2 regions of the Pseudoalteromonas sp. 2CM41L genome follow, and region 1 is predicted to be linked to the other one. Evidence: predicted binding sites of a transcription regulator. Region 1 holds the regulator's gene; the other holds the start of a gene.
What was found. The regulator NrdR, encoded in region 1, represses ribonucleotide reductase genes. The targets are predictions, from matches to a motif close to AAACACNANATNTNGTGTTT.

Region 1 (11,282 bases):
GATGACTGGCAGCAAAAGCTTGCAGCATCAGAGCAAGCGTTTGATTTAAATTTAGTTGAGCAGTTTGTAAAGCAAAATCACTTAGTAAACCCCGTGCTTGTAGATTGTACGTCTTCTGATGCGCTAGCAGCTCAGTATGTGGATTTTTTAAATGCGGGCTTCCATGTGGTTGCTGCTAATAAAAAAGCAACAACCAGCTCGTATGATTATTACCAAGACTTAATTGCAGCAACACAAAAAAATAACCGCAAGTTTTTATACGAAACAAACGTAGGTGCAGGCTTACCGGTAATCGATAACCTACAGTCGTTATTTGGTGCAGGTGATGAATTACTTGAGTTTAGTGGTATTTTATCAGGCTCACTGTCGTACATGTTTGGTGCACTAGAAGATGGTTTATCACTTTCTGAGGCAACTATTAAAGCAAAAGAAAGCGGTTTTACAGAGCCAGACCCACGCGATGATTTATCGGGCACCGATGTAGCACGTAAATTACTTATTATTGCTCGCGAAGCCGGCATGAAATTAGAGCTTAGCGATATAGAAGTAGAGTCGGTATTGCCTCAAGGTTTTGCACAAGGTGACAGCGTAGATGAATTTATGGCTAAACTGCCAAGTTTAGATGCTGAGTTTAACGACCGTATTCAAAGTGCGGCGGCAGAGGGCAAGGTACTGCGTTATGTAGGTACAATTAAAGAAGGCCACTGTAAAGTAGGCATTGAAGCGGTCGATTCATCGCATGCATTAAATGTTATTCGTGATGGTGAAAACGCATTAGCTATTTTAAGCCAGTATTATCAACCACGCCCGTTTGTAATTCGTGGTTACGGTGCAGGCTCTGCAGTAACCGCTGCAGGCGTATTTGCCGACGTATTAAAAACATTATCGCGCTAGGAGAGCATTATGATAGAAGTATATGCTCCGGCGTCTATAGGTAATTTTGCAGTGGGCTTTGATGCACTTGGTGCAGCGCTTGCGCCTATTGATGGCAGTTTATTAGGTGATGTAGCCGTAGTAAGCGCCGCAGCAAGTGATGAGTTTGTTTGCTCTGGCGAATATGCGCATAAGTTACCAAGCGATGCGAGCGAAAACCTAGCATATCAATGTTTAGTGCATTTTAGAGCGCACGTTGCGCCAGATATGCCAAGTGTAAAATTAGAGCTTAAAAAGAATTTACCAATTGGCTCAGGGCTAGGTTCGAGTGCGTGCTCGGTGGTAGCAACCTTTGCTGCGCTTGATAAGTTTGCTCAAACCAATTTAAGCCAAGTTGAGCTGATTGAATTAATGGCTGATTTTGAAGCGATTGTCAGTGGCGGACGTCATTATGACAACATCACCCCGTGTTATTTAGGGGGCTTACAGCTTACAGGCGATTTAATTCCTGATAAGTCAATCGCTCTACCAGTTGATGAAAACTGGTACTACGTAGCGGCGTTTCCTGGGTTTTCGCTTAATACCGCAAAGGCGCGCTCGGTATTACCTAAAGAGCTAAGCATGCATGCAGGGGTTGAGTTTGCACAGCGTTTATCGGCATTTAGCAGTTTGTTATTAACGCAGCGTTTTGATGATGCACTGAGTATTATGCAAGACGATATAGCAGAGCCGTACCGAGCGCCGTTAATAACAGGGTTTAGCGAAGCGAAAGCAAATTTGCCAGCGCTTGGTGCAGAAATTGTCAGTATTTCAGGTGCGGGCCCTACGTTATTTACGGTGTGTAAAACATTAGAAGCTGCTGAAAAATGTGCGCAGTGGTTAGCGCAAAACTATATAAATGAGCAGGGCTTTTGCCACATTTGTAAATTAGATAACGACGGCACGCGTCAATTAACAGTTTTATAGGATAGGCATTTATGCAATTACATAATTTAAAAGAAAATTCTCAAAAAGTGTCGTTTGTTGAAGCGGTAAAAACAGGGCTTGGGCGTAATCAGGGGGTATTTTTCCCTGAAAGCTTAGCGCCACTCGCCGATGTAGATGCGTTATTAGATATGGACTTTGTTACCCGCAGTAGCAAAATTTTATCACACCTTATTGGTGATGAATTACCCGCTGATACCGTTGCTCAAATGGTTAAAAATGCATTTAACTTCCCCGTAAAATTGGTAGAGGTTGAAGATAATAACTATTGTTTAGAGCTTTTTCATGGCCCTACGCTTGCGTTTAAAGACTTTGGCGGGCGCTTTATGGCTGAGTGTTTAGCACAGTTTAATCAAGGCGAAAAAGTCACGATTTTAACGGCAACCTCTGGCGATACCGGCGCTGCTGTTGCGCATGCGTTTTACAACAAGCCAAACATAGATGTGGTTATTCTATACCCTAAAGGCAAAATTTCGCTTGCTCAGCAAAAGCTATTTACTACGCTTGGTAACAACATTCATTGTTACGCGGTTGATGGCAGTTTTGATGATTGCCAAGAGCTGGTTAAAAAGTCGTTTTTAGATGACGAAGTTAAATCTACACTTGGCCTTAATTCAGCTAACTCAATCAACATTAGCCGCCTAGTGGCACAAGTATGTTATTACTTTGAAGCCATTGCTCAGCTACCAAAAGAAAAGCGTGCTACAGCGCATATTTCGGTCCCTAGTGGTAACTTTGGCAATGTATGTGCCGCCATGATTGGTGCTGTAATTGGTTTGCCGGTGGGTAAGCTAAGCGCGACTACAAATCAAAACGACACCGTGCCACGTTACATGCTTGATAAAAATTGGGCGCCAAATGCCACACTTGAATCGCTTTCAAATGCGATGGATGTGAGCAAGCCAAATAACTGGCCACGTGTGCAAACAATGTTAGATAATAACTGGTTTAGCTACGATAATTTTTACTCAACCAGTGTGAGCGAAGAAAATACGCAAGCAGTGATGAAAAATATTCAACAAACTGGTTATGTTGCAGAGCCGCATACCGCCATTGCATACCAAGGTCTTGTAGAGAATAAAGCACCCGGCGCAGCAGGTATCTTTTTAGCAACTGCTCACCCCGCTAAGTTTAAAGAAAGCGTAGAAGAGATTCTAAATATTGAACTTGATATGCCAAAACCACTTAGCGACGCACTTGCTAAACCTTGTTTAGCAAGCGACATTAACCCTGATTATGAAGCGTTACGCACTGAAATACTCGCTAAGTTAGGCTAACTAACCTAGCGTTAAAAAAGCGGCTTTGGCCGCTTTTTTTGTATTTTGAACGCACTAAATAAAGTATTTATCATTAACTAATTAAATGTAAAAAATAAAAATCATTTAAATTATTAATGCATTTATAAAAAAATATCATCTTAAAAACGCTGTGAAATAGATTCAATCCCTGTTTAAATATCCTCAACTTAAGAGCGTAGGCAAAGAGTCGTTTAAAGCGTACAATAAAGCCTCTAAAAAACACCATACACGTTGCCCTAGGAGACCCCAATGTTAGAACGTAGCATGAATATTTCGGATTTTGATCCAGAGTTATTTGACGCGATAAACAAAGAAACTGCTCGCCAAGAAGAGCACATTGAATTAATCGCATCAGAAAACTACTGTAGCCCACGCGTACTAGAAGCACAGGGTTCACAGCTTACAAACAAATACGCAGAAGGTTACCCGGGCAAACGTTACTATGGCGGTTGTGAGCACGTAGACGTTGTTGAACAACTTGCAATTGATCGTGCTAACGAGCTATTTGGTTCTGACTATGCAAACGTTCAGCCACACGCGGGTTCTCAAGCAAATGCAGCTGTTTTCTTAGCATTATTAGAAGCGGGCGACACTGTACTTGGTATGAGCTTAGCTCATGGTGGTCACTTAACGCACGGTTCACACGTAAGCTTCTCAGGTAAGCTATACAATGCAATCCAGTACGGGCTAGACGAAGCAACTGGCGAAATTGACTACGCACAGGTAGAAGCGCTAGCACTTGAGCACAAACCAAAAATGATTATTGGTGGTTTTTCTGCGTACTCAGGTATTGTTGATTGGGCTAAATTCCGTGAGATTGCTGATAAAGTAGGTGCTTACTTATTCGTTGATATGGCTCACGTTGCTGGTTTAATTGCGGCGGGTGTTTACCCAAGCCCAGTACCTCACGCGCATGTTGTAACAACAACAACACACAAAACTTTAGCAGGCCCTCGTGGTGGTTTAATTATTTCTGCTTGTGGCGACGAAGCAATTTACAAAAAGCTTAACAGCGCTGTGTTCCCTGGTGGCCAAGGTGGTCCTTTATGCCACATTATTGCTGCAAAAGCAGTGGCATTTAAAGAAGCTCTACAACCAGAATTTAAAACATACCAAGCACAAGTAGTTAAAAATGCTCAAGCTATGGTTGCTGTTATGCAAGAGCGCGGTTACAAAATCGTATCTGATAAAACAGAAAACCACTTATTCTTACTTGATTTAATCGATAAAGATATCACAGGTAAAGATGCCGACGCAGCGCTTGGCAATGCAAATATTACTGTGAACAAAAACTCTGTACCAAACGATCCTCGCTCACCGTTTGTTACTTCTGGTTTGCGTATTGGTTCACCTGCAATTACGCGTCGTGGCTTTAAAGAAGCTGAATCGAAAGAACTTGCTGGCTGGATTTGTGACGTATTAGACAACATCAACGATGAGTCAGTACAAGCGCAAGTTAAAGAAAAAGTTAAAGCAATTTGTGCAAAACTACCTGTATACGCTTAATTGCATAAGCAGCAGTAATTTAGATCACAACAAGGGGCCTGTTTACCTTTCGAGGTTTAATTTGCAGTAGTATGTTTGGTTTTTAGGCAAGGCAGAGTCTATGTAGTGTGGTTACTCCACACAAATAGGCGATAACGCAGCATAAATGCCAAACATGCACTGCCCTCGGGTTCGTCCTAGGGGTGATTTACTCTTTGTTGCCTACATGGATGTAGGTAAGGGGCGTGAGCAGGACGCGGAAGCTTTGCTCGGTTTTTACTTAGCCCACTAGGTTACAAACCTCGCGCCGCGATCAAATCACCCCTAGATAGAACAAATTTAATCCTGAAAGGCCAACAGGCCCTATTTTTTTGCTAAGATAAAAGGCCGCTAAATAGCGGCCTTTTTTGTTTTAAAACGGAAGTACCGAGTTATGCATTGCCCATTTTGTACCGCAAAAGATACTAAAGTTATTGATTCTCGCCTAGTCGGCGGAGGCCACCAAGTTCGCCGTCGTCGTGAATGTAACGAGTGTCACGAGCGATTTACTACCTTTGAAGGCGCCGAGTTAGTTATGCCACGTGTAATTAAACAAGATGGCAGCCGAGAACCCTTTAATGAAGATAAGCTACTCAATGGCCTTAATCGCGCCCTAGAAAAACGCCCTGTTAGTACAGAGCAAGTGGATGAAGTGGTTAATATTATTAAATCGCAGTTGCGTGCTACCGGCGAGCGAGAAATATCAAGTCACCTTGTGGGTGAGTGCATAATGGAGGCGCTTAAAAAGCTGGATAAAGTAGCTTATGTGCGGTTTGCCTCTGTGTATCGCTCGTTTGAAGATATACGCGAATTTGGTGAAGAAATTGCCCGTTTAGGGGAGTAATAATGCAAAACCAAACAACCTTTACCGCGCAAGATGAAATGTACATGGCACGTGCCATCGAGCTTGCAAAAAAAGGGCGATTTACAACCACCCCCAATCCTAATGTAGGGTGTGTTTTAGTTAAAGATAACCACATAATTGGTGAAGGGTTTCATCAATTAGCTGGGCAGGGGCATGCTGAGGTTAATGCCCTTGCTGTAGCAGGAGAAAATGCAAAAGGCGCGACAGCGTATGTTACGCTTGAACCGTGTAGCCATTACGGACGCACTCCGCCGTGCGCAGAGGGTTTAAAAGCCGCAGGTGTAGTAAAAGTTATTGCAGCTATGGTCGACACCAACCCACAAGTAGCAGGTAAAGGGCTTAAAATACTCAGCGATGCCGGTATTGAGGTTGCATTTGGGCTTTTAGAGCAGCAAGCGCGGGCACTTAATTTAGGTTTTTTTAAGCGTATGGAGCAGGGACTTCCGTATGTTACGTGTAAAATGGCGGCCAGCATTGATGGTAAAACCGCGCTTAAAAATGGCCAAAGTAAGTGGATCACCGGCAGCGCTGCGCGACAAGATGTACAATTACACCGAGCACAAAGCTGCGCTATTTTAACGGGCGCCGATACGGTTATTACCGATGATGCTAAGCTCAATGTGAGGTTAAGCGAGTTGCCACAGGCTTTGCCTACTGAATTACCCCTACGCCAACCGGTGCGTGTTATAATTGACTCACAAAATAGGCTTACACCAGAGCTGGCAGTATTTAATATTGAAAGTGAAATAATAATTTTCACTACCAAGGTTGATAAATCAACGCAGTGGCCGCATTTTGTAAGGCATATAGAAGTGCCACAGCAAAATAACAAAGTTAATTTAACGTCTGTTTTAGCGCACCTTGCTAAGCTGCAATTTAATCATGTTTATTTAGAAGCGGGTGCTACACTTGCCGGTAAAATGACAGAGCTTAATTTAATAGACGAATATATATTTTACTTAGCGCCTAAACTAATGGGGTGCGATGCAAAAAGCTTAGTTAATTTTGCACCGCTGACAGATATGCAAAACACCGTTAATTTGACGTTTAAAGAGTGTGTGAAAATAGGCGATGATTTACGTATAACCGCCACAAAACACATTCCAATCACTTAATTAAAAGAGTAGGGCTATGTTTACTGGAATAATTGAAGCCACAGGCAAAATTGCGCTATTACAAAAAAAACAAGGCGATTTAGCCATTCGTATTCAAAGCGCTAATCTTGATATGAGCGATGTAAAGCTTGGCGATAGCATTGCCACAAATGGCGTATGTTTAACGGTAGTTGATAAGCACATTGATGGCTTTAGTGCCGACTTATCAAACGAAACTATCAGCTTAACTGGGTTTGCAAATTATAATATTGGCCAAACAGTTAACCTTGAAAAAGCCATGCAGCCGGTTTCACGTTTAGGCGGGCATTTAGTGTCAGGTCATGTTGATGGCATTGCAACCATTACAGCTATTACTAGTAATGCGCGCGCCACAGAATATTGGCTAAGCACCGATGAAAATTTAATGAAGTACATTCCTTACAAAGGGTCTGTATGTATAGATGGTATAAGCCTGACAGTAAACGCTGTACAAGGTAATACATTTAAATTAACCATAGTGCCGCACACAAGCGAGCAAACCACCATTGCTGATTTTAAAGTGGGCACACGCGTTAATTTAGAAGTCGACCAAATTGCACGTTATTTAGAGCGCCTTATTAAAGGGGCTGAGCAGCCGACTGGCTCAGATATTTCAATGAGCTTACTAGCTAAAGCTGGTTTTGTTAAATAACGACACTGATAACTTACACGAGCAAATTTATGAATTTACACAGCGCACAAGAAATCATCGACGACATTAAAGCCGGTAAAATGGTTATTTTAATGGATGACGAAGACAGAGAAAACGAAGGTGATTTAATCATTGCAGCAGAGCACATTAGCGCCGAAGCAATTAACTTTATGGCCACTCATGGCCGTGGCTTAATTTGTTTAACCATGACGCAAGAGCGTTGTGAGCAGCTTGATTTACCGTTAATGGTTAAAAACAATGGCGCAGCGTTTTCTACTAACTTTACTATGTCGATTGAAGCATCTAAAGGTGTAACAACGGGTATATCAGCAGCCGATAGAGCGCGTACAGTTCAAGCGGCAATTGCAAAGGGTGCTGTACCAAGCGATATCGTACAACCTGGACATATTTTTCCTATTATGGCACAGCCAGGTGGCGTGTTAACGCGCGCAGGCCATACCGAAGCCGGGTGTGATTTAGCACGTTTAGCCGGCCTTGAAGCCTCATCAGTTATTGTAGAAATCCTCAATGCTGATGGCACTATGGCGCGCCGCCCTGATTTAGAAGTATTTGCTAAAGAGCATGGTATTAAAATTGGCACAATTGCAGATTTAATTGAATACCGAAACCTTAACGAAACCACCATAGAGCAAGTGGCTAAGTGTAAATTACCCACTGAGCACGGTGAGTTTGATTTAGTAACCTACAAAGATACGATTGACGGCCAACTGCACTACGTATTGCTAAAAGGCGAAATTAAAGAGCAAGAACCAACGCTTGTGCGCGTGCACTTACAAAGCACCTTTAACGATATTTTGCTTTCAGACAGAAGTGCGGACCGTAGTTGGGGGCTTTCAGATGCGATGGCTTACATTGCAAAAAATAACGGTGCACTGGTTATTTTAGGTAAACAAGAAAGCACCGAAGAGCTAGAGGCCACAGTAAAAGCGTTTGCTGCTGCCGATGCTGGCGAGAATGTTACGCCGCGTAAATTTAAAGGCACATCACGCACTGTTGGTGTGGGCTCGCAAATACTGGCTGATTTAGGTATTAAGCAAATGCGCTTAATGAGTCGCCCTAAAAAGTACCATGCACTTTCGGGCTTTCATTTAGAAGTGGTTGATTACGTTGAGCCACAATAAGGGCTCAGCTTTTAACTAGTCTATTTTTTTATTTTTATGGTATGATGCGCAGCAATTTTTGCGCAATCGCAACCGCTTGAACATATTTTTAGGGTTATCAAATGAAAATTATTGAAGGTAATAAGTACGCTCCAGGCAAAAAATTCGCTATTGTTATTTCTCGTTTTAACGATTTTATTGGTAGCAGCCTACTAGAAGGTGCTGTTGATGAGCTAAAGCGTACTGGTGGCGTAGCCGATGATGACATTACCGTTGTGTATGTACCCGGTGCAGTAGAGTTACCTTTAGCGGCAAAACGCATTGCGGCAAAAAAAGAGTATGATGCAATCATCGCATTAGGCGTAGTGATCAGAGGTGGTACACCACACTTTGACCTCGTTGCTGGCGAATCTAACAAAGGCCTTGCAAATGTATCGCTTGAGTATGATATCCCGGTTGCATTTGGCGTATTAACCACAGAAAGCATTGAACAAGCAATTGAACGCGCTGGTACCAAAATGGGTAACAAAGGCGGCGAAGCGGCATTAGGCGCGCTTGAAATGGTTAATGTGTTAGATAAAATTTAAGTTTAAGGAATTTTTGTGAAACCAGCAGCAAGACGTAAAGCACGTATCTTAGCACTTCAAGCCGTTTATTCTTGGCAATTAAGTGGCAATTTAATTGCCGATATCGAACAACAAATGTTGATCGAAAACGACGTGACTAAAATTGATGTTGAATACTTTAAAGATTTAGCGCGTGGCGTTGCCGTTAATTATAAGCAACTAGATGAAGCTGTATCTCCGCATTTAACACGTCCATTTGATGATTTAGATATGGTAGAGCGTGCAATTTTACGTTTAAGCGCGTATGAGCTTAAATTCCGTGAAGATGTGCCATACAAAGTAGCAATCAATGAAGGCATTGAGCTTGCTAAAATATTTGGCGCTGAAGACAGCCATAAATTTGTAAACGGTGTACTTGATAAAGCTGTTAAGCATTTACGCAAGTAATACTAACCTTGCTAAAGCGCTCTGCTAAAGAGCTTAGCTTTAACAGTTAGTACACGTTAAAAAGGAGAGCCGGCATAGGTCGGCTTTTTTGTGTATGAAGGAATTTGAATTAATAAACCGCTACTTTAAAGGTCGTGGTATAACTCGTCGTGATGTAAGCCTAGGAATAGGGGACGACTGTGCATTAGTTACCGTTCCGCAAAACTGCCAACTTGCAGTAACAACTGATACGCTTGTATCGGGTGTTCATTTTTTTGATGACATTTCTCCCCGAGCATTAGGACACCGAGCACTGGCCGTAAATCTAAGTGATTTAGCAGCTATGGGGGCTGAGCCTACTTGGGTGTCGGTGGCATTAACCCTACCAAATATTAACCAGCAGTGGATTGAAGAATTTACTGAGGGAATGCACGAAATTGCTGAGTACTTTAATGTACAAATAATTGGTGGCGACACTACGCAGGGCCCTTTAACAGTTACTATATGCGCTAAAGGCACTGTGCCAGAGGGAAAAGCTTTACGCCGTGCAGGTGCTAAAGTGGGCGACTGGGTATGTGTAACCGGCACGCTAGGTGATGCCGGCTTGGCTATTGAATCTCGCAAGCGTGGCCTAAGTATTGAGCCTGAGCACTTAAAGTACATAAATAGCCGCTTTGATTACCCCACTCCACGGGTGGCTGCAGGGCAAGTATTACGCGGCCTTGCTTCATCAGCTATTGATGTGTCTGATGGCCTTGTGGCGGATTTAAGCCACATACTTGATATGTCACAAGTCAGCGCCAGTATAAATATTGAAAACATCCCAACCTCAGACGCTATGCGTTCAAGCCTGAGCTTTGAGGCGCAATTGCCGTATATTTTAGGCTATGGCGATGACTACGAATTACTTTTTACTGTCTCTGAAGATAATAAAAGCATGTTGGAGCTTAAATTACGTCAATACGGCGTAGAAGCAACGTGCATAGGGCAAATAAAAAGTGGCGAAGGGCACATTGAGCTTTTACACCACGGTGAAAAATTTAATTTTGAGCAACAGGGCTTTGAGCACTTTGCCAAGGAGCAGGTTTGACTAGCAAAAAACAGTTTAATTTAAAGCGCCCGCACCAGTTATTTGGCCTAGGGTTTGGCACTGGCCTTGCGCCTGTTGCGCCAGGCACCTTTGGTACATTTGCTGCTTTACCATTTATTTTTATGACCATGTATTTTCCGCTTTGGCTACAGATAGTGTTTGCCGTGGTTATTAGTATTTTTGGTATTTGGGCGTGTGGCAAAACCGCCGATGATTTAGGTGTGCACGACCATCCAGCCATAGTGTGGGATGAAGTTGCGGGTTATTACATTACGATGATTGGTGCAGCGCTTAGTTGGCAAACCTTACTTGTAGGCTTTTTATTATTTAGATTTTTTGATATTGCCAAACCTGGCCCGATCAAAACGCTCGATAAGCGAATGGACGGCGGCGTGGGTATAATGGCAGATGATGTACTTGCCGGTATTTTTTCGCTTATTTGTTTGCAAGCGTTAATAAAAGCAGGTTTACTACCCTTTTAATTTTTGTGTTTTATTTGTTTAACTAGGTGGCAGCGAAATGATGCGATTTTTACTGGTATGTGTACTTATGTTGTGTGCCATGCCAAGTTGGGCTTCTATTACTGATTACGTTGTTAAGCAATGGAATATCAAAGATGGCTTGCCCTCGCAATCGCTAAAAAGTGTTGTGCAAGATCAGCAAGGCTATATGTGGGTCGGAACGCAATTTGGCCTTAGTCGCTTTGACGGCACAACTTTTACTAATTACAACACACAAAATAGTCCTTTT
Region 2 (11,282 bases), on a different contig from region 1:
ATTACGCTCATTGCGTAATCAAGGTAGGAGTTTTTTAACTCGTCTTCAATATTGACTGGCAGAATTTCATTGGCGAGATCAGTCATTTGATATCACATTCCTTCAGTATCAGCTCTTAGCAACCCGGTATTAGGCGCCAAGAGTATTTGTTATTATTTCTAAGCGACCATGCTATCACAATTAATTTAAATTTACAGGCGCAAAACTTTGCGATTTATCAATTTAGCCCTATATAATGGCCTCAGATTGACGAGGAAGTATTTTATGACCGAACATCAAAATGTAGATAACGCAGAAATAGCAAAATTTGAAGCCATTGCAGAGCGATGGTGGGACCAAGACGGAGAGTTTAAACCTCTTCACGAAATTAACCCATTACGATTAGACTTTGTGGCTAACAAAACCCAAGGCTTATTTGATAAAGAAACACTCGATGTAGGCTGTGGTGGCGGCATTCTTAGCGAAAGCATGGCACGCATGGGTGCACACGTAACCGGTATAGACATGGGGCAAGAGCCACTCACCGTAGCAAAGCTTCATAGCCTAGAAACCGGTGTAAATGTTGACTATATAAAAGTACCTGCAGAAGAATTTGCAACCCAGCACCCTGCTCGCTTTGATGTAATAACCTGTATGGAAATGCTAGAGCATGTACCTGACCCTGCTTCTATTATTCATGCAGTCGCAGAGCTTGCCAAGCCAGGGGCTGATGTGTTTTTCTCAACCCTAAATAAAACGCCTAAAGCTTACTTGTTTGCTATTGTAGGTGCTGAAAAGCTGTTAAAAATGGTGCCTGAGGGCACACACGATCACAACAAATTTATCAAACCTGCACAACTTATTGCATGGGCTGAACAAGTCGGTTTAAAAGTACGTGCCAGTGCTGGCCTGGGCTACAACCCGCTTTCTAAGCAGTATTCATTAAATACAGATGTGAGTGTTAATTACATTCTTCACTTTGAGAAGTTAGCATAATGGCTAGCTCTCATACCCCCTTAACTCCTTTTGAGTACGACGCTTTCTTATTTGATTTAGATGGCACCTTGCTTGATACAGCAGACGATTTAGGTGCTGCTTTAAATGCCGTACTTAAAAGTGAAGGTGTTGCGCAAGTTACGCCTGAGGCGTATAGAAAAGTAGCGTCTAATGGCGCCGGCGCACTACTTGAACTTGGCTTTAAAGCGCAATGGGCATCGCAACCACAAACTGAACGTATAAAACAGTTAGTCAGCCACTACAGCCAAAACCTAGCGACACACACCCGCTGCTTTGAAGGTATAGAATCATTACTCATAGCCCTTGAGAACCAAGGTATAAAATGGGGAATAATGACTAATAAACCCGGGTTTTTAACCGATCCATTAGTGGCTGCTATACCCGCTTTAAAAAATGCACACGTTGTGATCAGTGGCGATACCCTCACCGAGACTAAACCATCACCTTTACCCTTACTACACTGTACAAAACTGATGAACGTAGATCCTAAGCGTTGTTTATACATAGGTGATGCTCAACGTGATATAGAAGCAGGTAAAGCCGCAGGTATGCACACAGCAACAGCGCTTTGGGGCTATATACCAAGTATTGATGAGGCCAAGGGCTGGGAAGCCGATTTTAACTGGCACAGCCCCATTGATGCTTTTAACCATATATAGTGCTATGTAAATTTTTAAACACTATATATTGTGATTGTGTTAGTTTTTATGCAAAGCTTGATGATAAAAAAAGCAGTCGAAATTTATTTTCAAAATGCGTAAATTTAGCAGATCATTAGTTGATTTTTAGCTATTTCAACTTAAATGATTGTTCGAAGGTGAGTGACTACTAACACAAATACGTTATCCCAAAGTTATCCACAAATAGGGGCAATTATGTCCCTTGCAAATCAGCTCAGACCACACTATCTTGTGATCTCTAAATTGAACAACACCAGATATTGTGGCCAAATGTTATTCAATTAAATTCGCCAATACGGTGAAACTTATAATAAATGAATACGTACCTTGCTTTAGCGAGGTATAAAGCATTGGTCAAAATACACAATTCCCAAGGAATACAGGCAAAGCTATGAACCAACAGTTATCTGTAAGCAAGCGTGACGGGCGTAAAGAGCCTTTAGATCTTGATAAGATCCATCGCGTTATTGAATGGGCCGCCGAAGGTTTAAACAACGTATCGGTTTCACAGGTTGAATTAAAGTCACACATTCAATTTTACGACGGTATTCGTACAAAAGACATTCACGAAACCATCATTAAAGCAGCAGCCGATCAAATTTCAAAAGAGTCGCCTGACTACCAGTACTTAGCTGCCCGCTTAGCTGTATTCCACTTACGCAAAAAAGCGTATGGCCAGTTTGAGCCTCCACGTTTATTTGACCATGTTACAAAAATGGTTGAAGACAAACGCTACGACGCTCACTTACTTGTTGATTACACAGAGCAAGAGCTTGATGAGCTAGATGCTTATCTTGATCATTCGCGCGATCTTAACTTTAGCTACGCAGCAGTTAAGCAGCTTGAAGGTAAATACCTAGTACAAAATCGCGTAACGGGTGAGATTTACGAAAGCGCCCAATTTTTATATATCTTAGTGGCTGCGAGTTTATTCTCTGACTACCCGCGCGAAACACGTATTGACTACATCAAACGTTTTTACGATGCAGTATCAACGTTTAAAATCTCTTTACCTACGCCAATTATGTCGGGTGTGCGTACGCCTACGCGTCAGTTTAGCTCGTGTGTACTTATTGAATGTGGCGACAGCCTTGATTCAATTAACGCCACATCATCTGCCATTGTTAAGTACGTTTCACAACGTGCAGGTATTGGTATTAACGCCGGTCGTATTCGTGCATTAGGTAGCCATATCCGTAATGGCGAGGCGTACCACACAGGTTGTATTCCTTTTTATAAGCACTTTCAAACAGCGGTTAAAAGCTGCTCGCAAGGTGGCGTACGTGGCGGTGCTGCAACGTTATTCTACCCGCTTTGGCATTTAGAAGTAGAAAACCTACTAGTACTTAAAAATAACCGTGGTGTTGATGATAACCGTGTTCGTCATTTAGATTACGGCGTACAGTTTAATAAACTAATGTATTCTCGTTTAATTAAAGACGACTACATTACGTTATTTAGCCCATCAGATGTGCCTGGCCTTTACGATGCATTCTTTGAAGACCAAGACGAGTTTGACGCGTTATACGTAAAATACGAGCAAGACGAGTCTATTCGTAAAAAGCGCATTAAAGCGATTGAGCTTTTCTCAATGTTCGCACAAGAGCGTGCCAGCACAGGTCGTATTTATTTACAAAACGTGGATCACTGTAATACGCACAGCCCGTTTATTTCTAAAGTGGCGCCAATTCGCCAATCTAACTTATGTTTAGAAATCGCATTGCCAACTAAGCCGTTAAATAACGTAAACGATGAAGAAGGCGAAATTGCACTTTGTACGCTATCTGCATTTAACCTAGGCGCTATTGAGTCACTTGATGAACTTGAAGAGCTTGCTGAGCTTGCAGTACGTGCACTTGATAACCTACTTGATTTCCAAGACTACCCAGTACCGGCTGCACGTAATGCCACTATGGGCCGTCGTACGTTAGGAATAGGCGTAATTAACTACGCTTACTACCTCGCTAAAAATGGTAAGCGTTACTCAGATGGCAGTGCTAATGCATTGACTCACAAAACGTTTGAAGCAATTCAATACTACCTAATGAAGGCATCAAACGAGCTTGCTAAAGAGCGTGGCGCGTGTCCTAAGTTTAACGAAACAACGTACTCTCAAGGTATTATGCCAACTGATACGTACAAACGTGACTTAGATAAAATTTGTGATGAGCCACTGCACTTAGATTGGGATTCGTTACGTGCCAGCATTAAAGAGCACGGCATGCGTAACTCAACACTTAGCGCATTAATGCCTTCAGAAACTTCGTCGCAAATCTCTAACGCAACTAACGGTATTGAGCCACCACGTGGTCACATTAGCGTTAAAGCAAGTAAAGACGGTATTTTAAAACAAGTAGTTCCTGAGTACGAACGCTTAAAAGATAACTACGAGCTACTGTGGGATATTCCATCAAACGATGGTTACTTACAGTTAGTGGGCATAATGCAAAAGTTTATTGACCAAACTATTTCGGCCAATACTAATTATGATCCAAACAAATACGAAGGCGGTAAAGTACCTATGAAAGTCTTATTAAAAGACTTACTAGGTGCATACAAGCTTGGTGTTAAAACACTTTACTACCATAACACCCGCGATGGCGCATCAGATGCACAAGACGACACTCCAGAAGTGGAAGATGATGATTGTGCAGGCGGCGCGTGTAAAATTTAATAGTTAAACTTAAAGCGGGCTCTTTGCCCGCTTTGTCCTGATAGTTTTAGTGATAGTTTTTTGAGTGATAGACATGTCTTATACTACTTTTAGTCGTAACCACAATGATCAAATGCAAGAGCCAATGTTTTTTGGCCAAACCGTTAACGTTTCGCGTTACGATCAACAAAAATACCCTATTTTTGAAAAATTGATTGAAAAGCAACTTTCGTTTTTTTGGCGTCCAGAAGAAGTAGACGTAAGTAAAGACCGTTTAGACTTTCAAGCATTGCCAGAGCACGAAAAGCACATATTTTTAAGTAACTTAAAATATCAAACGCTGCTTGATAGTGTACAAGGCCGCTCGCCAAACGTTGCCCTACTCCCTATTGTGTCTATTCCTGAGCTAGAAACATGGATAGAAACATGGGCATTTAGTGAAACTATTCACAGTCGCTCTTACACCCACATTATTCGTAACGTTACACAGTCACCAGAACTTATTTTTGATGACATAGTAAGTAACGAAAAAATTAGCGAACGTGCTGATGCGGTAACCACCTACTACGATGATTTAATCAATGGCGTGTCGCTTTATAACCTGTATGGCGAAGGCAAGCACGAAATTAACGGTCAAACCGTTGTGATTAGCTTATTTGATCTTAAAAAGAAACTTTACCTTGCCATGATGTCGGTAAATATTCTTGAAGCCATTCGTTTTTATGTCAGCTTTGCGTGTTCGTTTGCCTTTGCTGAGCGTGAATTAATGGAAGGTAACGCTAAAATCATCAAGCTAATCGCACGTGATGAAGCGCTTCACCTATCGGGTACGCAGCATATTTTAAACATTATGCAAGATGGTAAAGATGACCCTGAAATGGCGATTGTTGCCGCGCAGTGCCGTGAAGAAGCCATTAGAATGTTTGTTGAAGCCGCAGAGCAAGAAAAAGAATGGGCAGAGTACTTATTCAAAGATGGCTCTATGATTGGTTTAAACAAACACATTTTATGTCAGTATGTTGAATACATCACCAACGCACGTATGACCGCCATTGGCCTACCTGCGCAATTTGAAAACAACAGTAACCCAATTCCATGGATCAACTCATGGCTTGTCTCTGACAACGTGCAAGTTGCACCGCAAGAAGCTGAAATTAGCTCATACCTTGTAGGTCAAATTGACTCACAAGTAGATGCCTCAGAATTTGGTGACTTTGATTTATAATGAGTGACAAACCCACTGCAAGTATAACGCTTGCAGATAACAGCCAGTGTATAGAATTTAGCACTGGCTGCCCTTCTGTTTTACATTGCTTAGAAAACCAAAAAATAGACGTAGCGTATCAATGCCGCGAAGGCTATTGTGGCGCGTGCAGAGCCACGTTAGTCTCAGGCCAAGTTCTCTATAACGAAGAGCCTTTAGCGTTTGTACGCGAGGGAGAAATACTGCTGTGTTGCTGTAAGCCAAACGGTAATATAAGTATTAATTTAAAATAAATTTACTGCGTTTTATTCAAATGCTGTGGTTCAAACCGGTAGTGCCCTGTGATTTTATAATCAAAAAGCATATCGGTTTTTTCTGCCCCACGCCCAATGTTATGTACAATTAATGGATTGCCAGTTTGTACTGAACGCTCATTAACTACCATACCTATATGTGGCAGGTTACCCGGTAACATCCAAGTCACTATATCACCTGTTTTATAATCTTCAGGGCTATCAGATAACACTAACGCACGACCCTGTCTTTTAAAGTAGGTTTGTAAGTTAGGCACTCTTCGGTGGTCTATATTTTTATCAGGCTTATTTAAACCCCAAATACGTTTAGATGGATACAGTGTAAAGTTATTTTGCATGTCTTCATGCACGAGTTTCTGTAAATCGATGCCTAACTTTCTGTAACTTCTAATTATTACATCGGTGCACACACCTACATTCTCAGGTACATCACCACCAGGATAGCCAATAGAGCGATAAGACCCATCGTAGGTAACGTTATGTGTTGTTCTTTCAAGTAATGCAGCCACAATATCGTCATCAAACGATTCCGCATAGGCATTTACACTAAGTAAGCTCAGTAAAAAAACAGTAAAGCGTGTCATATGCAATCCTTTGAAAATGTTAATTAACTACAACGCTTGAACCACGTGTTCAGGCACGTTTATTTTATTGCCATTATTTGTAAAGTGCTTATCAAGACCATACGCCATTACTTCAAGTGGCGCAGCTGCATAACCAACCTGCTGAATTTCGGTTAAGTAACGTAACATAAAAGCCTCGGCGCCAAGTTCACTCCATTGGGCTACGTGAACAAGTTCATGAAAATGTACAGCTAAATTATCAGCTACGTAAGGAAGCATGTAATAAGTGTTTTTGTATGTAGTACCTGCGGCATCCATGTCAATAAAATCGTCTAATCCCATTTCACGCAAAAAAGGAAAGTTAGGTTTGGGTATTTCATCGACAATAACGTAAAAGGCATTTTTTAAAAATTCGACAGGATAAAACCCTGCAAACTCACTAGCAAATTTCTCACAACTAATTCTTTGGGTTTTATATTTAATATTTGTTGCATCAATCCATTGTTCTATTTGTTCGAGCACGTCCTTTCTCCAAAATATTAACTTAACATTGTATAAGTGTTGTAAGCCAACAACTCAATTGTAACAAAAGTAAATTAACGAATCTCTTTTTTAAAATTTAAAAATGTTAATCACTCTTCGGTTTAATTTAAAGACAGCGCGTATTTGCCATGTACAGGAAGTAAGCACATAAAATAGACGTGATTTACCTTAAAACCAAACTCTATGCTAATAATTTCAACATAGAAAAATAAACAGTTCCTAGATAGTTAGACGTCTTCTTTATACTTAAAAAACTGTTATTATTTGTAACTAAAATCGTAGCTAAAACACTTATGTATAAATTTAACCTTACATACGTGAATTTGAGTATTAACACAATGCGTTTATGTGCAAGCCTTTTACTAATTTTACTTTCTGGTACAGCTAATGCTGAAAATATAAAACCCTTTACATCAGATGGGTGTAGCTCATTCCCTGATGGGACCATACAGCATAAAAAGCTCTGGTTAGCGTGCTGCACAGCGCATGACTATGCCTATTGGCAAGGTGGTACGTACGAGGAACGATTAAAAGCAGATAAAGTATTACAGCAGTGTGTTGCTGATGTAGGCGAGATACATATAGCTAATCTCATGCTTGCTGGGGTACGTATTGGTGGAAGCCCTTTTATACCAACCACGTTTAGGTGGGGCTATGGCTGGTCTTATCCTAGGTTATATCAAGCATTAACAGCAGATGAGGTTGAGCAAATCACTGCTTTAAAAACTGAGTTAACTAAATCTGACTAAGGTCTTGTTGTAAAAAACTGACTATAAAAATAATATCAAAAGGAATTGAATCACTGTGCTTATACTACTGAACGTCGTTTTAATTTTATTTCCAACAGTAATATCTTACTTTATTGCGCGTAATTACGCTAAAACCGCGAAATCAACAAATAAAGGAGCCTATATTAGAGCAGTGCTTTGGCCTAGTGTTTTTTCGTGGACAATTTTTGCTGCTTTTGGGCACGGTGCAATCATCTTTCCCCTACCCTCAATACTCGCCGCAGTATTATATTTTTGTTTTTATGGCGAACGAGACGTCTATTATAACCCCCATGTTTTACTAAGCCCAACTATTCCAATAGCGGTTTATTTAATAAGTTATTTCAAGTGCAAAAAAACTGCCAATAAAGAGCTGACGCCCTAACCTACTGCATACTTGATAGTACGTTCTAAAATCACACATACTATTACTGTATTCCTATTAGTTATAATAACGTGAACACTATTAACTGAATATAATTGTGTAAATAACAGGTCTGGTAAATTAATAAAGCGTCATTACCAAAAATAACGAGTTTACTTATGCACCCAGATATACAAAAAAACTTTAAAATAAAACCTGCTCACATCATTTCATTCATTGTGTTGTTACTAGTTTCTATGTCTACACTAACCGCCAAAGTGTATGCCGCTGATGCTGTATGGCCTTCAAAAACCACTTACAAATATGCAAATGTAAATGGTAAAAAAAATCGTCTATCGAGAAGCTGGTACACAACATAAACAAACTATTATTTTATTACATGGTTATCCATCATCGTCACATAGCTACCGTGAACTAATTCCTCTTTGTCTGGGCGCTACCACGTAATAGCGCCTGATTATTTAGGTTCTGGTTATAACGCACGCTCAAACCCAGAAACTCAAAAATATACTTTTGATTTTCTGGCTCAATACTTGAAGAGTTACTAACAACGCTTAAAGTAAGGCGCTACGGCCTATATATACAAGACTTTGGAGCACCTGTGGGCTTTAGCATGTTGTTAAGTAACCCAATTAGACTTGATGCACTTATTGTACAAAATGGCAATGCGTATTTAGAAGGGCTAACCCTACCGAGGCAAGCGTTTTTTAAAACCGCGAATGAGCAGAAAACACAAGCTCAGAGGGATAAATTTATTCATTCACGTCTAATAAAGCCATTATAAATAAGCAATATTTATGATACGTACAAAGTAACCCAGAAGTGACGAGCCCAGATAGCTGGACTCACGTTCTTCACTTTTTACAAACCAAATCCGATAGAGTAATTCAAGTACAATTGCTACAAGATTACTACAACAACCTTCTCGACTATCCAAAATGGCAAGCTTATTTACGCAATTACCAACCCCCAACGTTAATTGTATGAGGTAAAAACGACCCTGCGTTTATAGCCGCAGGCGCTAAAGCATACTTAAAAGATGTACCGAACGCTGAACTACATTTACTCGATTCAGGACACTTTAGTGTTAAAGAAAAACCAGTAGAAATTGCAAAGTACATTGTCGATTTTATGAATAAGCTAGCTCAATAGTAAGCCTTTTCTTTTGGTTTAGTATTTATAGCGAACATAAAAAAGCACTGAGGGTATAAACCATCAGCGCTTTATTAAGCTTAAGCCAAATCCACAAGAATCACATTTAATATGGATAAGTTATGTATTTAGCCTTCTTCTTCAATAAGTGACTCTAGTAGGTCGTGTATTTCGGCTTTAAGCGCTTTATCTTCAATTTTATTAGCGCTTACCTTGGCATTTTTTAGGCTTTTAATCGCTTCGTTTGTTTGTCCAAGCTCTATTTGTAGAGTGGCCATTGAATAAGCAACCGACGACATATGATCTTTATTATTGATTGCAACCGACTTCTGTAGCGCTTTTTCATATGTGGTAATTGCCTCTTCAAGTTCTTCGGTAAAGTCAGCTAAGGTTTCCCACTGTACAGGGTGATCTTTTGAAGTATTCTCGTTTTCTTCACAAATAGCTTTGAGCCTAGAAAATAATAATTCAAACCTTTTACGGTCGTTTCTATTTGCAGCTTCCATCAGTTGCTCTGCTAAATCATGTACTGCTTTATATACTTTGGTGTTCATCATCAGGAACTATCCTTAACTGGTCACTAAACTAACTATTTAGAGGCGTCCTAATCTTATTAGAACGGCTAATTATTTAGGTGTAATAATACATTATTAATAGATAGCGGGTTGGAATTAAAAGTGTGGTTTTAAAATTATATATAAAAAAGTAATCCACGTTAGTTACAGTGATACACTGAGAAACAAATGGACACCTAATATACTGGCTAAAAATGAAAGAGTGCAACCAATGCGGTAAATGCTGTATTAAATACGGTGGGGGCGATTTAAGTGCAACCGTACAAGAAATTGAAATGTGGGCACTTTTTAACCCAGAGATTTATCAATATGTTAAAGATGATGAAATTTGGTTTGATCCAAAAACGCAATTGCGACTCTCCATTTGCCCCTTTTTAGAAATAGCGCCCAAAAAAGAGCCCTCTCATAAAACAATGTATACCTGTAGCATTTACCTAGATAGGCCAGAAGATTGCCGCCATTATCCAAGCCTAGTGTCAGAAATGATACGTGATGAATGCGAAATGATAGAACCTATCGATGTAAAAAACCAAACTAGAGCACAACATAAGCTTAATATAATTATGCTTGATAGCCGCTCTTAAACAACTTATCTTATTTGCGTGTTTATTCATCGAAAAACATTAAGCTATAGTATAACATTGTTGATAAGTCAAAAACGCAGTGTTATATTATATCACAACATAGTAACCGCGAACCTTTAAGATAATGACAAAGTTAACATTAATTTCCTCTGCAGTTTTTTCTGTTTTATGTTCTCATTCAGCACTTGCTGCTACCGTTACCGGTAAAATAACAGACGATAAAAACCAACCTATTGAAAACGCAGCTGTACACGTACATGGTAAAGACCAAGGTGTAAAAACCAACGCACAGGGCGAGTTTTCTATTGATGTAGACTCTCAAAGTCAATTGCATGTAAGTAAAGACAACTTTATAGACTCTCGTATTGCGGTAAATGAAAACTCAAACAATGTGACGGTGTCGCTTACCCCTACCTCGGTAGAAACCGTTGTTGTATATGCCTCTGCACTGCATAAAAATAGCTTAGAAATGATTTCGCCGGTGAGCGTTTTATCAGGTGATGAGCTTAAAAACAAATCAAAAGCGACCCTTGGCGAAACACTAAAGGGCTTACCAGGTGTTAATGCCAGTTACTTTGGTCCGGTATCATCAAGCCCTATTATCCGTGGTTTAGATGGCCCTCGCGTTAAAATTACCCAAAACGGTTTAGATGCCAGCGATGCATCACGCATTGGCCCTGACCATGCAACCTCAAGCGACAGCTTAGCAGCGGAACAAATTGAAGTATTGCGCGGTCCAAGCACCCTACTTTATGGCTCAGGTGCAATAGGTGGTGTGGTAAATGTGGTTGATAACCGTATTCCAACGAGCAATTTAGATGATTTAACCGGTGCTGCTGAATACAGCCATGACACGGTTTCTAACT

Region 2: a site for NrdR is predicted at 1,925-1,944, ahead of nrdA (class 1a ribonucleoside-diphosphate reductase subunit alpha). Genes of this name have one in related genera too.

Annotation. Positions count from the first base shown of each region.
Region 1 is NZ_JALNTN010000016.1:80,920-92,201, forward strand. It holds gene thrA (bifunctional aspartate kinase/homoserine dehydrogenase I) at 1-894, shown strand, start outside; gene thrB (homoserine kinase) at 904-1,839, shown strand; gene thrC (threonine synthase) at 1,851-3,134, shown strand; gene glyA (serine hydroxymethyltransferase) at 3,405-4,661, shown strand; gene nrdR (transcriptional regulator NrdR) at 5,074-5,523, shown strand; gene ribD (bifunctional diaminohydroxyphosphoribosylaminopyrimidine deaminase/5-amino-6-(5-phosphoribosylamino)uracil reductase RibD) at 5,526-6,659, shown strand; gene MTF64_RS16390 (riboflavin synthase) at 6,676-7,329, shown strand; gene ribBA (bifunctional 3,4-dihydroxy-2-butanone-4-phosphate synthase/GTP cyclohydrolase II) at 7,359-8,471, shown strand; gene ribE (6,7-dimethyl-8-ribityllumazine synthase) at 8,573-9,037, shown strand; gene nusB (transcription antitermination factor NusB) at 9,053-9,463, shown strand; gene thiL (thiamine-phosphate kinase) at 9,558-10,532, shown strand; gene MTF64_RS16415 (phosphatidylglycerophosphatase A) at 10,529-11,014, shown strand; gene MTF64_RS16420 (ligand-binding sensor domain-containing diguanylate cyclase) at 11,052-11,282, shown strand, end outside.
Region 2 is NZ_JALNTN010000008.1:51,572-62,853, forward strand. It holds gene gyrA (DNA gyrase subunit A) at 1-86, opposite strand, end outside; gene ubiG (bifunctional 2-polyprenyl-6-hydroxyphenol methylase/3-demethylubiquinol 3-O-methyltransferase UbiG) at 265-975, shown strand; gene MTF64_RS11335 (HAD-IA family hydrolase) at 975-1,655, shown strand; gene nrdA (class 1a ribonucleoside-diphosphate reductase subunit alpha) at 2,068-4,350, shown strand; gene nrdB (class Ia ribonucleoside-diphosphate reductase subunit beta) at 4,424-5,554, shown strand; gene yfaE (class I ribonucleotide reductase maintenance protein YfaE) at 5,554-5,826, shown strand; gene MTF64_RS11355 (DUF1287 domain-containing protein) at 5,829-6,431, opposite strand; gene MTF64_RS11360 (hypothetical protein) at 6,459-6,932, opposite strand; gene MTF64_RS11365 (hypothetical protein) at 7,292-7,702, shown strand; gene MTF64_RS11370 (tetratricopeptide repeat protein) at 9,386-9,814, opposite strand; gene MTF64_RS11375 (YkgJ family cysteine cluster protein) at 10,027-10,416, shown strand; gene MTF64_RS11380 (TonB-dependent receptor) at 10,541-11,282, shown strand, end outside.